Regions from separate parts of the Citrobacter sp. GW821-FHT02E08 genome, predicted to be linked through region 3. Evidence: predicted binding sites of a transcription regulator. Region 3 holds the regulator's gene; each other region holds the start of a gene.
What was found. The regulator Fur, encoded in region 3, represses iron uptake genes when iron is present. The targets are predictions, from matches to a motif close to ATAATAATGAGAACNACTATCAA.
Positions count from the first base shown of each region.

Region 1 (4,539 bases), on a different contig from region 3:
GGGCCGTGTGCGGTGAACTACCGTAACGTCCACCACTCGCGCAGGCACGCTTTCCCCTCCGGGCAGCTCTTACAACTTCCGGAGAGACACCCGTCGGTGTCCTCCTGAATGCGCACGGCTTTACCCATGTTCTCTAGCTGACTCAGCATCGCATCAATCATAGGCTGCGGAGTATGAAGTGTGTGGCTAATTTGTTTAGCCTCCATCCGTCCCCGCAGCGCCAGTAAATCACGAACCTGAATAAGTGAAGCCATTATTCGCAGCCTTAGTGGCAGTCGCCCGTTGAGCTGGCGCAGCAGGAACTTGCCGTTTTACGCGTGGCCAGCAATTCGATATCCACGCGGCTACGGGCGCGACGCAGCAGACCCAGAACCACAATGTTGAACAGGATGACGGCCAGAATGCAGACCAGACTGTAGGTCGGGTGCTGGCTGTAGCTGGCCACCTGATAAAACAACGTCGACAGTGAGTAGGCGATGTTCAGACCCCACAGAATGGAGAAGCCCATCCAGCCGCGACTGGATTCACGAGAAATAGCGCCCATCACCGAGATGCACGGTACATACAGCAGGACGAAAATCAGATAGCTGTAGGCTGCCGCCGCGCTACCGAATTTGGCACCCATCACGCCCATTGCGCCTGTCGCCATTTCGCCGTCGCCTTTGCTGGCTTCAATCGGGTTCGCCAGTACGCTGAGGCTGAAGGTATCTTTCAGGCTCTGCCAGGTTTCGTCTACCGCGCCCATCAACTCGTCACCGAGGTTGAACTCTGCGGGGTTGAACTCCTCTTCCTGGATGTTTTCTGCGGTATAGAGCGTGTTGAGCGTACCGACCACGACCTCTTTCGCCATTGCACCGGTAAACAGCCCTACCGTTGCCTGCCAGTTATCTTCATGAACGCCAATCGGTTTAAAGATGGGGGTGATCACGCGGCTCACGGAGGCGAGGGCAGAGTCGTTGATGTTGTCGACGATTTTCCCGCTCAGGGAGAAGCTGTTAAAGGCACTGAGGAAAATACTGACGATGATGATCACTTTACCGGCGCGCAGGACGAAGCCTTTCAGGCGCTGCCAGGTTTGAATGACCAGACTCTTAATGTGCGGAACATGATAGACCGGCAGTTCCATAACAAACGGAGAGGCTTCGCCACGCATGATGGTGTGTTTGAGCATCAGACCGGTCAACACCGCCATCACAATACCGAGCACGTAAAGTGAGAAGACCGCCAGCGCACCATTCTGCCCAAAGAAGGCAGCAGCAAACACCGCAAAAATCGCCAGGCGTGCGCCGCAGGACATAAACGGCGCCATCATGATGGTCATCAGACGTTCACGTGGTGCATCCAGAGTACGCGCGCCCATCACCGAGGGGACGTTGCAACCAAAGCCCACAATCAGCGGCACGAATGACTTACCCGGCAGCCCCAGTGCTTGCATCAACCGGTCCATCACAAACGCTGCGCGCGCCATGTAACCGGAGTCTTCAAGGAAGGAGAGGAACAAGTACATCATCCCGATCTGCGGCACCAGCGGCAGAACGGTGTTGATCCCACCGCCAAGGCCCTGGGCCAGGAAAATAGTTAACCACTCCGGGAAGTGAAGGGTGTAGCCAATCCACTGGATACCATGCACAAACAGTGCGACCGAGCCGACGTCAAACAGCGGCTGTAAAGCACCACCGATGTTAATGGCAAGCAGGAACATCAGGTACATGACGAACAGGAAAATCGGCAGACCGAGGAAGCGGTTAAGGATGATTTTATCCACTGCCGTGGTGAAACGGCTGGGTTCGGCGGTCAGCGTATTGCTCACCACGTCGCAGATGGCGGCGATACACTGGTAACGCGCGTCGGCGATGTGCAGCGCCGGATCATCCATCGTCTCGCTTAAGCGCGCTATTGAGGCGTCAAGACGTTGCGCGGCGTCACCGGCATACGCGCGGCTATAGATATCGCCTTCCAACATTTGCAGACCAAGCCAGCGGCGCTGTTGCAACGGCATATCCGTAGACATCGCGTCAGCCAGCGAATGGGCTTCACGTAAAAGCGGCTGGGCATAATGCACCAGCTCAACGCTGTCATTTGCCTGATGGCGGTCGATGGCTAATTTCAGCGCTTCAATCCCACGACCCCGTGTGGAAACCAGCGGGACCACAGGACAGCCAAGGCGTGCGGACAGGGCATCAATATCAATACGGATCTGCTGTTTTTCAGCAATATCCAGCATGTTGAGTGCGACAATGCAGGGAATGCCTAATTCAAGCAGTTGTAACGTCAGGTAGAGGTTACGCTCAAGGTTAGAGGCATCGACCACGTTGATCAGCAGGTCTGCGTCGCCGCTCAGAATGTAATGGCAGGCAATTTGCTCATCAAGCGAGGTTTGCGACGAAATGGTGGTTAGCGAATAGGTGCCGGGTAAATCGACCAGCGTGACCTGATTATCGGTCGTGGCGAACTGACCCTCTTTACGTTCGACGGTAACGCCAGCCCAGTTGCCCACACGCTGACGCGCACCGGTGAGCTGGTTAAATAAGGTTGTCTTGCCGGAATTTGGATTGCCAATTAAACCAATGGTTAATTTTTTCATTTTTATAGACTCACTGTATTAACAGGAAACCGCTTCCACTTCTAATAAGGCCAGATCTTTTTTACGCAATACCAGGCTAACACGACGCGTTTCGATATGAATGGGGTCGCCTAAGGGCGCAACGCGCACCACATTAAAAGAAGAGCCGGGCAGCATGCCGAGGGAAAGCAGTTTCTGACGGTACGCCGGACTGATTTCACGGGCAAAACCGGTAATTTTCCACGTAGTGTCTGGAGTAAATTGCATAGGGCCTACTTTGTTTCTCGCTAACTGGATGTTTACCTCATGCGGTGCGCAGAGCGGAGGGCATGAGACCAGATGATTAGCCAACGAAGGAAAGATTAAATAATCAACAGTACAATGATAATGAGAATGGTTTCTATCATCAATACTTAAAATGTGACCGAATGTGGTTTTGTATAATAAATTGAACCAATCTTGATATGGCTCAACATTTATTCCCCTTACGGACAGGTAATGCCATTCGCAATAATTAACCCTCTTAATGTTTAATTAACGTTTTATATGTTAACGATGTGATAATTAATAGTGTCATCCTCACCTGATGAAATTAATTAACAGATTCATTCTGCAGACGTTAATTGTTAAACCGTAAATGGATTTGCTTGTCGGGAAGAAAGGGGGAAAAGCTTGGGGATCCAAAAAAAACGGAAGGCTGCTTCTGGCACGAGAGCCGTGCCAGAAGCAGGAAGACGCAAACAAAACCGGCGTTAGCGTTTTTTACCCATCGCTGCGGCCAGTGCGTCCATCATGGCGCTGTTACCGGCAGGTTGAGCGTCGCGACCGCGTGGTTTTGCCGCTTTTGCCGCCGGGCGATTGCCCTGGGCACGTTCGTTACTGCCGCTACTGCGACGGGCGTTCGTTTCACCGGGCTGTTCGTCCAGACGCATGGTCAGGGCAATACGCTTACGTTGCAGATCCACTTCCAGCACCTTCACTTTAACGATGTCGCCCGCTTTCACCACGGTATGAGGATCTTCGACGAACTTGTTCGACAGGGAAGAGATATGCACCAGTCCGTCCTGATGGACGCCGATATCCACAAACGCGCCAAAGTTGGTCACGTTGGTGACTGCGCCTTCCAGGATCATGCCAGGCAGCAGATCGTTCATGGTCTCTACACCATCGGCAAACTGAGCGGTTTTAAACTCCGGACGCGGGTCGCGACCCGGTTTTTCCAGCTCTTTGATGATATCGGTGACGGTCGGCACCCCGAAGCGTTCGTCAGTAAAGTCAGACGCTTTCAGGTTACGTAACTCGCTGCTGTTGCCCATCAGGTCGCGCAAGGACTGTTCGGTGGCCGCCAGAATGCGTTCAACGATAGGGTACGCTTCCGGGTGAACCGTGGACGCATCCAGCGGGTTGTCACCATGGTTGATACGCAGGAAGCCCGCGCACTGTTCAAAGGCTTTTGGCCCCAGACGGCTTACCTTCAGCAACTGCTGGCGGTTCTGGAATTGGCCGTTCTCATCACGCCAGCTCACGATATTCTGCGCCATCATCCGGGTCAGACCCGCCACGCGGGTTAACAGTGGCACGGATGCTGTGTTTAGATCGACACCGACGGCGTTTACGCAGTCTTCGACTACGGCGTCCAGTTTACGGGCGAGTTGAGTCTGGCTGACGTCATGCTGGTACTGGCCCACACCGATGGATTTCGGATCGATTTTTACCAGCTCGGCCAGCGGATCTTGCAGGCGTCGGGCGATAGAAACCGCGCCGCGCAGCGAAACGTCGAGATCCGGGAATTCCAGAGCAGCCAGTTCGGAAGCCGAGTAAACGGATGCACCGGCTTCGCTGACGATCACCTTTTGTGCGGTCACTTTCGGGAACTGTTTCTGTACGTCGAGAAAGAAACGCTCCGTTTCACGTGATGCGGTGCCGTTGCCGATGGCGACCAGTTCGACGTTGTATTTTTCGCACAGCGCGGCAAC
Region 1 covers NZ_JBWKVL010000003.1:344,682-349,220, forward strand. The annotation lists gene feoC ([Fe-S]-dependent transcriptional repressor FeoC) at 18-254, opposite strand; gene feoB (Fe(2+) transporter permease subunit FeoB) at 266-2,584, opposite strand; gene feoA (ferrous iron transporter A) at 2,603-2,830, opposite strand; gene AC07UY_RS05955 (Tex family protein) at 3,316-4,539, opposite strand, start outside.
Region 1: a site for Fur is predicted at 2,945-2,967, ahead of feoA (ferrous iron transporter A). Genes of this name have one in related genera too.

Region 2 (4,539 bases), on a different contig from region 3:
GCTGAACAGAAAACGGTTGAACAGATCGACAAGCGACGTTCCAACGCAGACCACTCCACCGGCAACAAAGGTGAACAGCAATACGCCAGCGGTGGGCGACATTTCGCTGCCAGTCCAGTCGTTGATACTGGAGGCGAGCAACTCACCGGCGCCGCTAATGTAGGCCGCTGTCAGGGCATACATTAAAAACATCATGCTAAACCCGGTCACCCACTGACCGTAGCGTCCCAGATACCGTTTTGCCAGCGTACCCAGCCCCGTATCTGCCGGAACATGTTGATACACTTCGAGAAGTAACAGCGCGGTGTAACACATCAGCGCCCACAGCCCAATCAATAACGCCAGCGTGACGCTGAAACCCACACCCGCTGCCGCCAGCGGCATGGCCAGCATACCTGCACCGATTGTGGTTCCCGCCACGATAAAAACACTTCCCAGAGTTCTATTCTTCACGCTTTCCTCTGTCCCAGAGATAATCAATAGTGGTATCTGCGGCGCAGGGTAAGGCATTACGTGATTTTCGTCAAATCGTCGTTACAATGAGTGTGAAGTTTTCTTTACGGTTTTTATAAGTGTGGTTGGCCCCGCATCATGCCAGTAGCCGAAGGATGTAAACCTGCGTTAGCGCAAAGCAGATAATGCGGCTTCATCTTAGGCTAGGTGCTTTATTGAGGAGGATGTATGGATTCTATTCACGGCCACGACGTGCTTAACATGATGATTGCGTCAGGCGAGCAATACACCCATGCCAGTCTTGAGGCAGCGATCGTTAAGCGGTTTGGTGCGCAGGCACGTTTTCATACCTGTTCAGCAGCAGAGATGACGGCGGCAGAGCTGGTGGCTTTTCTGGCGGCGAAGGGGAAATTTATTGCGAAGGATGACGGTTTTACGACGCACGAAAGCAAGATCTGCCGTCATTAAAAGAGTCCGGTGAAGTGGGCAGAAAACCCGCTTCACCGAAGCGAAATTAATTCTGTGTATCCAGCGTCGACAGTTCTTTGTCGATGAAGTAAAGGCCTTCACCGCTTTTACCTGCCAGCGTTAATTTATCAATGACCGATTTAAATAACTTCTCTTCTTCATGCTGTTCAGCCACGTACCACTGCAGGAAGTTAAAGGTAGGATAATCCTGGTTGGTCATCGCCGCGTGAGCCAGTTCGTTAATTTTCTGGGTGATCAATTGCTCGTGTTCGTACGTAACACGGAACAGTTCATCCAGTGACGCATATTCAGCGAAAGGAGACGCGACGGTATTAATACGCGGTAGGCTACCGGTATCGGTCAGATAATCGAACAGACGCTGCATATGCGTCATCTCTTCCTGGGCGTGACGGCGCAGGAACGCGGCGGCACCTTCAAAGCTGTTATAGCTGCACCACGCACTCATTTGCTGATAGAGCAGAGACGAATATAACTCGAGGTTCATCTGTTCATTCAGTTTTTCGATCATTTCTGTTTTCAGCATTGTTCTGCTCCACACATGTTAATGATATGTCGATGTGGCGCCACTATAATTTGTTATTTAATTATTTGCAAAAGGTAAAATAATAAAATCAATTATTAAAAATGCGAATGGGAATAAAACGCATTAACGCTCTTGAATTAAAAATAAAGACACGCTGAAATAATAAAAGGCCAGTCACTAATAAATAAACTGACCTCAACGTTTAATAATAGCCAGGTGTCGTAGAGGGGATCGCCACGCCCTGACACTGATACGATAAGGTTATTTTCGTATTCAGACACAGAGAACCCGCATAAACACTACAGGTAGACACAGGCTGGCCAAATCCGACGGCGTTCGCATAGCCCATTTGCTGACATTCACGCGTGGCGGTACCTTTGGCGACATAGTCGTCAGTACGTGCCGTTTGCAGCATCGCCTGATTCCAGGTGAGGCGAACAATCCCACTGGTTGCGTTGGCTTCGCTGACGTTTGCTTGTCGGGTGATGGTGCATCCCGCCAACATTAACAGCGAGAGGGCAAGAAAAAGGCTCTTCATGATATCGCTCTGAAAATTCGGTGATACGCTATCCTACCTGATACACCCTCGGTCCAATGGCTTGAATAGCCTGAGGATCACCCATGTTTAATGGCAACGACCGGGCGAAATGTACAAAAAATGCTCCACAGGCAGATAAAACGTGAGCCTGTTTTTGTTTTTTAAAACCATCTTTCATTAAATTTGAAAATACATTCATCACATAGTAATGTGGCGTCAATTTCACAGACTCACGTCGGGATTTATCGCGACGCATTCAGGAGATACAGTATGAAAATTGCACTGATGATGGAAAACAGCCAGGCAAGCAAAAATGCCATCATTCATAACGAACTCAAGGCCGTTGCGGATGAGAAGGGATTTCCCGTCTTTAACGTGGGCATGAGCGATGAGAATGACCATCATCTGACCTATATTCATCTTGGCATTATGGCCAGTATTCTGCTCAATGCTAAAGCGGTTGATTTTGTCGTGACCGGCTGCGGCACGGGTCAAGGGGCGCTGATGTCTCTGAACATCCATCCGGGCGTGATTTGCGGATACTGTATCGATCCGGCTGATGCGTTTCTGTTTGCCCAGATCAACAACGGCAATGCGCTTTCTCTACCTTTCGCGAAAGGTTTTGGCTGGGGTGCCGAGCTGAACGTTCGCTTCATCTTTGAAAAAGCGTTCACGGGTCGTAATGGCGAAGGCTACCCGCCGGAGCGTAAAGAGCCGCAGGTTCGCAACGCAGGCATTCTGAACCAGGTGAAAGCGGCCGTGGTAAAAGAGAACTATCTGGATACCTTGCGTGCTATCGATCCTGAGCTGGTGAAAACCGCTGTGTCGGGTCCGCGTTTCCAGCAGTGTCTTTTCGAAAATGGTCAGGACAAATCAATCGAAGCATTTGTACGTGAAATTCTGGGGTAAGGTTCTTTGATGGCATAGGGCCGGACAGCGCAACGCTTACCGGCCTGCAAGATGCCGCATGTCAGCCCGGCCAGCGTTGAGCGACCGGGCGACAGTAATGTGTTTTTGTTCGATTCCGCACTTCCTCTATTGCTGACTCTAACTTCTGCGTAGCAAGCACCCTGCCAGACCCCATCTTTTGCTGTCGATGATGGTTCTTATCAAAAAAATCTATAAAAATTTACCAAAACATGCAATGAGATAACATTATGATTTTTATGCTAAAAACATAATAATTGAAAGAATTTGCACATTTTTATGTGTGATCTGCGTCACATAAATATTGATTTTTGTGACGGATGTCATATTATATTGCTCGTAGACAATAAACCTGAACAACAATCAAACGGAGCAATGCTATGAAACTGCGCAAAATTCTGAAAAGCATGTTCGAAAATTATTGCAAAACATTCAAAGATGTACCGCCAGGCGGTATGTTCTGATAAAAAAACCTGCTACGGCAGGTTTTTTTATACCTGTATTTTTGCTGCGTTTACGCTGCTATCGTTTCTGTTCCTGAATAGGTACTATGACGACCTTTCTATAAGGAGCTCACTATGTCCCAAACACTGAACGCCGATCAGGAACTGGTCTCTGACGTTGTTGCCTGCCAACTGGTTCTCAAACAAATTCTGGACGTTCTTGACGTGATCGCCCCCGTCGAAGTTCGCGAGAAAATGGCTACCCAACTGAAAAACATCGATTTTTCAAGCCATCCTGCCGCAGCCGATCCCGTGACGATGCGCGCTATCCAGAAAGCTATCGCCTTGATCGAGCTGAAATTCACGCCGCAGGGCGAAGCTCACTAAATAAATCAATGTATTAGATTTTTGAAGCATGTTTATTACGCCTCCTGCATCAGGGGGCGTAATTGTTTCTGAATCATCGGGGGAGTCGGCAATGCGACGGTTGCCCGGCCTGCGGTAGATGTTCTTGCAGGCCAGACTGGGGGGTATGGCGTTAATCAGACGCTATACCGCCATCAGTGGTGCTGATGGTTGACGACGTTGAGTAAGTGCTTGTCGGTTTGCGCCATGCACAGACCTGCGCGTTTGGCGCTGCAAACTTCATCGAAGATCGTTTGTAATAGCACGCCATCCTGCAGCTGTTCTTTTTTCAGGTCGTGGAGAAAATCAAGCGTGAGGTCGTCATTCAACGCTTTTGCTTCGCGGGTTAAACTCGACAGGGTGCTGGAGCGCTGTTGATAATCGTCGAGGGTTTTCTGAAATAACTCTTCAAGTGACGTTAACTCATCGCCTGGAATATCAATCGCTTTAACGATGGGGTTAGCGCCTGCGCTCTTCATAAAATTAAACATGCGCATCATTTGGGTGATGTTACTTTGCGCCTGAGTGCGAAGAAACATCGCTGTGCCCGTCAAGCTGTTATCCGCACACCACTCGCTCAGGCGAAGGTAAAGATTGGATGCGTAAAACTCAAGATTCATCTGGGCGTTGAGCTTGTGAGCCATTTCTACTGCAGCCATGTCAATATCCTTATTTCCAGAAAAGGGGCTGTGCGTAACCAGCATCAGCGCAGCAGGCTGCTGCCACACTTAACATCTACGCACAAGTGATACTGTTAGCAG
Region 2 covers NZ_JBWKVL010000017.1:13,808-18,346, reverse strand. The annotation lists gene tyrP (tyrosine transporter TyrP) at 1-453, opposite strand, end outside; gene AC07UY_RS18545 (YecH family metal-binding protein) at 682-921, shown strand; gene ftnA (non-heme ferritin) at 968-1,465, opposite strand; gene AC07UY_RS18535 (YecR-like family lipoprotein) at 1,668-2,003, opposite strand; gene AC07UY_RS18530 (RpiB/LacA/LacB family sugar-phosphate isomerase) at 2,274-2,912, shown strand; gene azuC (stress response protein AzuC) at 3,311-3,394, shown strand; gene AC07UY_RS18520 (DUF2766 family protein) at 3,509-3,760, shown strand; gene AC07UY_RS18515 (non-heme ferritin-like protein) at 3,934-4,437, opposite strand.
Region 2: a site for Fur is predicted at 1,542-1,564, ahead of ftnA (non-heme ferritin). Genes of this name have one in related genera too.

Region 3 (4,539 bases):
CAACTGGTGGCGATTGATATTGCGCCGGTTGATTATCACGTGCGCCGCCACGATGAGATCTTTGCTGCAATCAACGCGGTGACCGAATCTGACGCGCAGACACGCCAGCAGGCGGCAGCCGTCATGCGTCAGCACCTCCAGGAAGAAGGGGTTATCCAGTTCCTGTTAAAGTCGTATGTCGATGGCGAGTGGCGCTTTAATGTGCCCGTATTGTGGGAGCAGTACCCACATATCGTAGGGTGGGAAACCATTCCCGCCTGGGATCATCCGGCACTGTTCATCCCTGGCGGTAATTCGCCTTACGTCACCGAGGCCTATCGTCACGATTTACTGACCCAATTTCCTCAGGCCCGGGCGCATGTGATTGCGGGTGCCGGCCATTGGGTGCATGCGGAAAAACCGGATGCCGTGCTGCGCGCGATACGCCGGTATCTGGCGGATAAGGCTAACTGATTAAAAACTCAGCGTCCGCGCGCGATTACGTGCGTGGACGTTGGCGTGCCTCACTCGCTGATGTATGATGGCGCGCTATCCATCCGGGCACACGCCTGGCTGATTGTTTCCCCGAAGTCACCAAAATCATGGCCAAAGAACAAACGGACCGTACGACATTAGATCTGTTCGCGCACGAGCGTCGCCCGGGACGACCCAAAACCAATCCGCTTTCGCGTGATGAACAGCTACGCATTAATAAGCGTAATCAGCTTAAACGCGACAAGGTTCGTGGGCTTAAGCGTGTCGAACTGAAGCTGAATGCTGATGCCGTGGATGCGCTGAATGAACTGGCGGAAGCACGCAATATGAGCCGTAGTGAGCTCATTGAAGAGATGCTGACAAACCAGCTTATCTCGCTGCGTGGCCAGGGGTCTGTCTGAATTTCTGCTCTAAATCATAAATCGTGTAGCACAGAGTGCAGTCCTGCGTGTTTGCTGTTTCCGCATGCCTGACTGATCTGCTATGATTGCCCTTATCCGTGGGCAATACGCCACCACCATTTCAATAAGTTTCAAGAGGTTATTTTACTCATGGCAATCACTGGCATCTTTTTCGGCAGCGACACCGGTAATACCGAAAATATCGCAAAAATGATTCAAAAACAGCTTGGTAAAGACGTTGCCGATGTTCATGACATTGCGAAAAGCAGTAAAGAAGACCTGGAAGGGTATGACATTCTGCTGTTAGGTATTCCGACCTGGTACTACGGTGAAGCACAGTGCGACTGGGATGACTTCTTCCCTACCCTCGAAGACATTGATTTCAATGGTAAACTGGTGGCTCTGTTTGGTTGCGGCGATCAGGAAGACTACGCAGAATACTTCTGCGATGCGCTGGGCACCATCCGCGACATTATCGAACCGCGCGGCGCAACCATCGTAGGCCACTGGCCAACTGCAGGCTATCACTTCGAAGCCTCTAAAGGTCTTGCTGATGACGATCATTTTGTCGGTCTGGCTATCGACGAAGACCGTCAGCCGGAATTGACCGCTGAGCGCGTTGAAAAATGGGTTAAACAGATTTCTGCCGAACTTCATCTCGACGAAATCATCAACGCCTGATTTCGTGCGGCGCAGAAACCATCTGCGCCGCATCAATAAATAAAATCAATCAAAATAATTGCTACAAATTTGTAACTTTCCTGCCCATCCCTGTACAATGTTCGGGTGTTATTCTGGTATTGCACAGTGTGATTGTTGGCAGTACCACGTTTTGATTAATAATATTTGCCCGAGGCTTGCAGTTTTCATTTAGACATGGCAGTTCTATAATGATACGCATTCTCTCAAGTGCAATTTCTGTCACTTCTTTAATGAAGTGAATCGTTTAGTAACAGGACAGATTCCGCATGACTGACAACAATACCGCATTAAAGAAGGCTGGCCTGAAAGTAACGCTTCCTCGTTTAAAAATTCTGGAAGTTCTTCAGGGACCGGATAACCATCACGTCAGTGCGGAAGATTTGTATAAACGTCTGATCGACATGGGTGAAGAAATTGGTCTGGCGACCGTGTATCGCGTGCTGAACCAGTTCGATGACGCCGGTATCGTGACCCGCCACAATTTTGAAGGCGGTAAGTCCGTTTTTGAGCTGACTCAACAGCATCATCATGATCATCTTATTTGCCTCGATTGTGGCAAAGTGATTGAGTTCAGCGATGATTCTATCGAAGCGCGTCAACGTGAAATTGCGACTAAGCATGGTATTCGTTTAACCAACCATAGCCTCTATCTTTACGGTCACTGCGCTGAAGGCGATTGCCGCGAAGACGAACACGCGCACGACGCAAAGTAATATGCCCCCAAAGAGCCAACCACGCGGTTGGCTTTTTTATGCCCATAAAAAAGACCCGCTATCAAAGCAGGTCTTTTTCCCCTTCCGGTAAGTACATTTACTGTACTGTGTTTTTACTGCGAATTTCTTTCCAGATTTTGTCACAATCGGCTTGTACCGCCTGACCATTGCCCGTACGTGTCGCCTGAATACATTGCTGGTAATCCAGTACCCGCACGCTCTCTTCGTTAGCAAACTGCTTATGCTGGTCTTCTTTTTTCAGCACATTTAATACGCTTTGGCAGGCTTCGATTTTTTCCGGTGAACCTTGCGCGGTGTTAATACATGCGCTGTATGCCTCTTTAAGGCGGCTATCTTCCTTAGGTGCAGGAGATTGCGAGCAGGCCACCAGACCTGACGCCATAATGGCGATGAGTAACATTTTTTTCATACAACGGTCCTCAACGATGCGGCAGAGAAATACCCTGCCGCGACTGGCATCAGAAAATAGTGAATGGGGCGATAACCATGAACTTCACGTCACGCTCATCCTGGAAGATGTTGCCATAACCACCGCTCCAGCTCGGGATATTGGAGTGGTTGTCATACTCGGTGAAGTGCAGTTTAAACATGGTGCCTTTGGCACGTCCTTCCTGCATGGTATAAACCGCATCAAGACTGTAGGAGGATTCTTCGATGGTTTTGTTTTTGTCGTAGAACGCATCCGGGTTGCTCTGCCAGGTAGCCGGTTTGGCATCCCAGGCGTAGACGTACGACGCACCCAGCGCCATACCTGGCAGATTCCAGTTCTTCAGGTCATACATCGCGCCGAAGAAGACCGCTTTTTCGCCGTTGGCGTTAAAGTCGGAACGGTTATCCCACCAGACATCCAAACGACCGTTTGAGGAGGCATAGGTCGGCGTCATACGCTGCAAGAAGTAGCCCTGCTGCCCGTCCGCTTTCACCCAGGTTCCTTCCAGACGCAGATCGACCACTTCCGCCACTTTGTAACCGAAAGTCAGTGCCTGCAACCATGCAGTGCCGTCATAGATGTCGTTCACACTGCGATCATCAACTTTATCGCGTGCGCCGTAGAACTGGTAACTGGTGGTAAACGGATTCCCGCCCAGATCGAATTTGTAACTGGCTTTGGCAAAGTACTGATCGACATAACCCTCAGACTGACCAAAGGCAGCCTCAAGAATAAGATCATTTTTGAAATCGTATTTTGCGCCAACGGAGTGGAGATAATCGACTTTGGTCTTTTTATCAGCCTGGTAGAATTTATCCACTTCAATGTGCCATGGCGCTTTATATTCGTTGGCCCACATGTAGGAGAAACTCAACGCGCCCGCATCGCCATAGTCAAAATTGGCTCCAGCTTCTGCCCCTTGATAGGTACCCGGCATAAAGCTCCAGTGCGGCGCTAACAGCGTCTGTCCGGTTGGCTGAATATAACCGGCACGTGCCCAGGTCGGGCCATACTTAAATTTTGCAGCAGCTTTATAAAGACTGACACCACTCTTATCGCCAGAGTAATCTTCGTCATAGCCTTTATTTTTTTTCGAGAATGCAATTTCGTTAGGGTGTCCGCTGTCGTCACTTTCCGCCATTTCAATTGCGGTAAATGCCGCAATATCCAGACCGAACATATCCGCTGCATAACCCGACTGGAAATCCAGGTTGGCGTTCCAGGTCGCGTGTGAAAGGTTGGTTTTGTATTTATCTTCATCCGTGACGTCTTTACGGTCACGCTCACGCTGCCAGTAATAAATGCCGCCTGTTAAGGTCGAATCGTCGATAAAGCCCGCGGCGCTTGCCTGCGGTGCAACCATCCAACCCGACATTGCTGTGATACCGGCGATAGCCAGCGCCAGCGTACTACGTTTGCCACTAAACGTACGCATATGTTAATCCTCTTTGACGTATAAAATGCTGCCGCCAAAGGCGAACAGCTAAAAATAAAAATTAAAAATAGCGCTGAGAAAACCTCATTGACTACAGTGAACAGACTATTTTTCGCGACGCGAATTATCAATCTCTTTCTGTAACCAGTATGTAATAATATGAGCGACCGCACATATTTCATTGCTTTTTGTTACACATTCAGCAAATGCGAAAAATTATCATCAAAATGAAAAATACCGTTGATTTCCATGAAGATGAAAACGGTTACAGCGTTTAATTTAGTCTCGACCTAAATTTCTGAGCCTACTTATCAAAAAATCGTTTATCGGATTAATTATTTTTCAGATGCAATTAATTCGCTC
Region 3 covers NZ_JBWKVL010000002.1:60,284-64,822, forward strand. The annotation lists gene ybfF (esterase) at 1-453, shown strand, start outside; gene ybfE (LexA regulated protein) at 582-875, shown strand; gene fldA (flavodoxin FldA) at 1,026-1,556, shown strand; partial or broken gene AC07UY_RS02620 (fur leader peptide) at 1,766-1,851, shown strand; gene fur (ferric iron uptake transcriptional regulator) at 1,844-2,290, shown strand; gene AC07UY_RS02630 (ChiQ/YbfN family lipoprotein) at 2,388-2,720, opposite strand; gene chiP (chitoporin ChiP) at 2,770-4,176, opposite strand.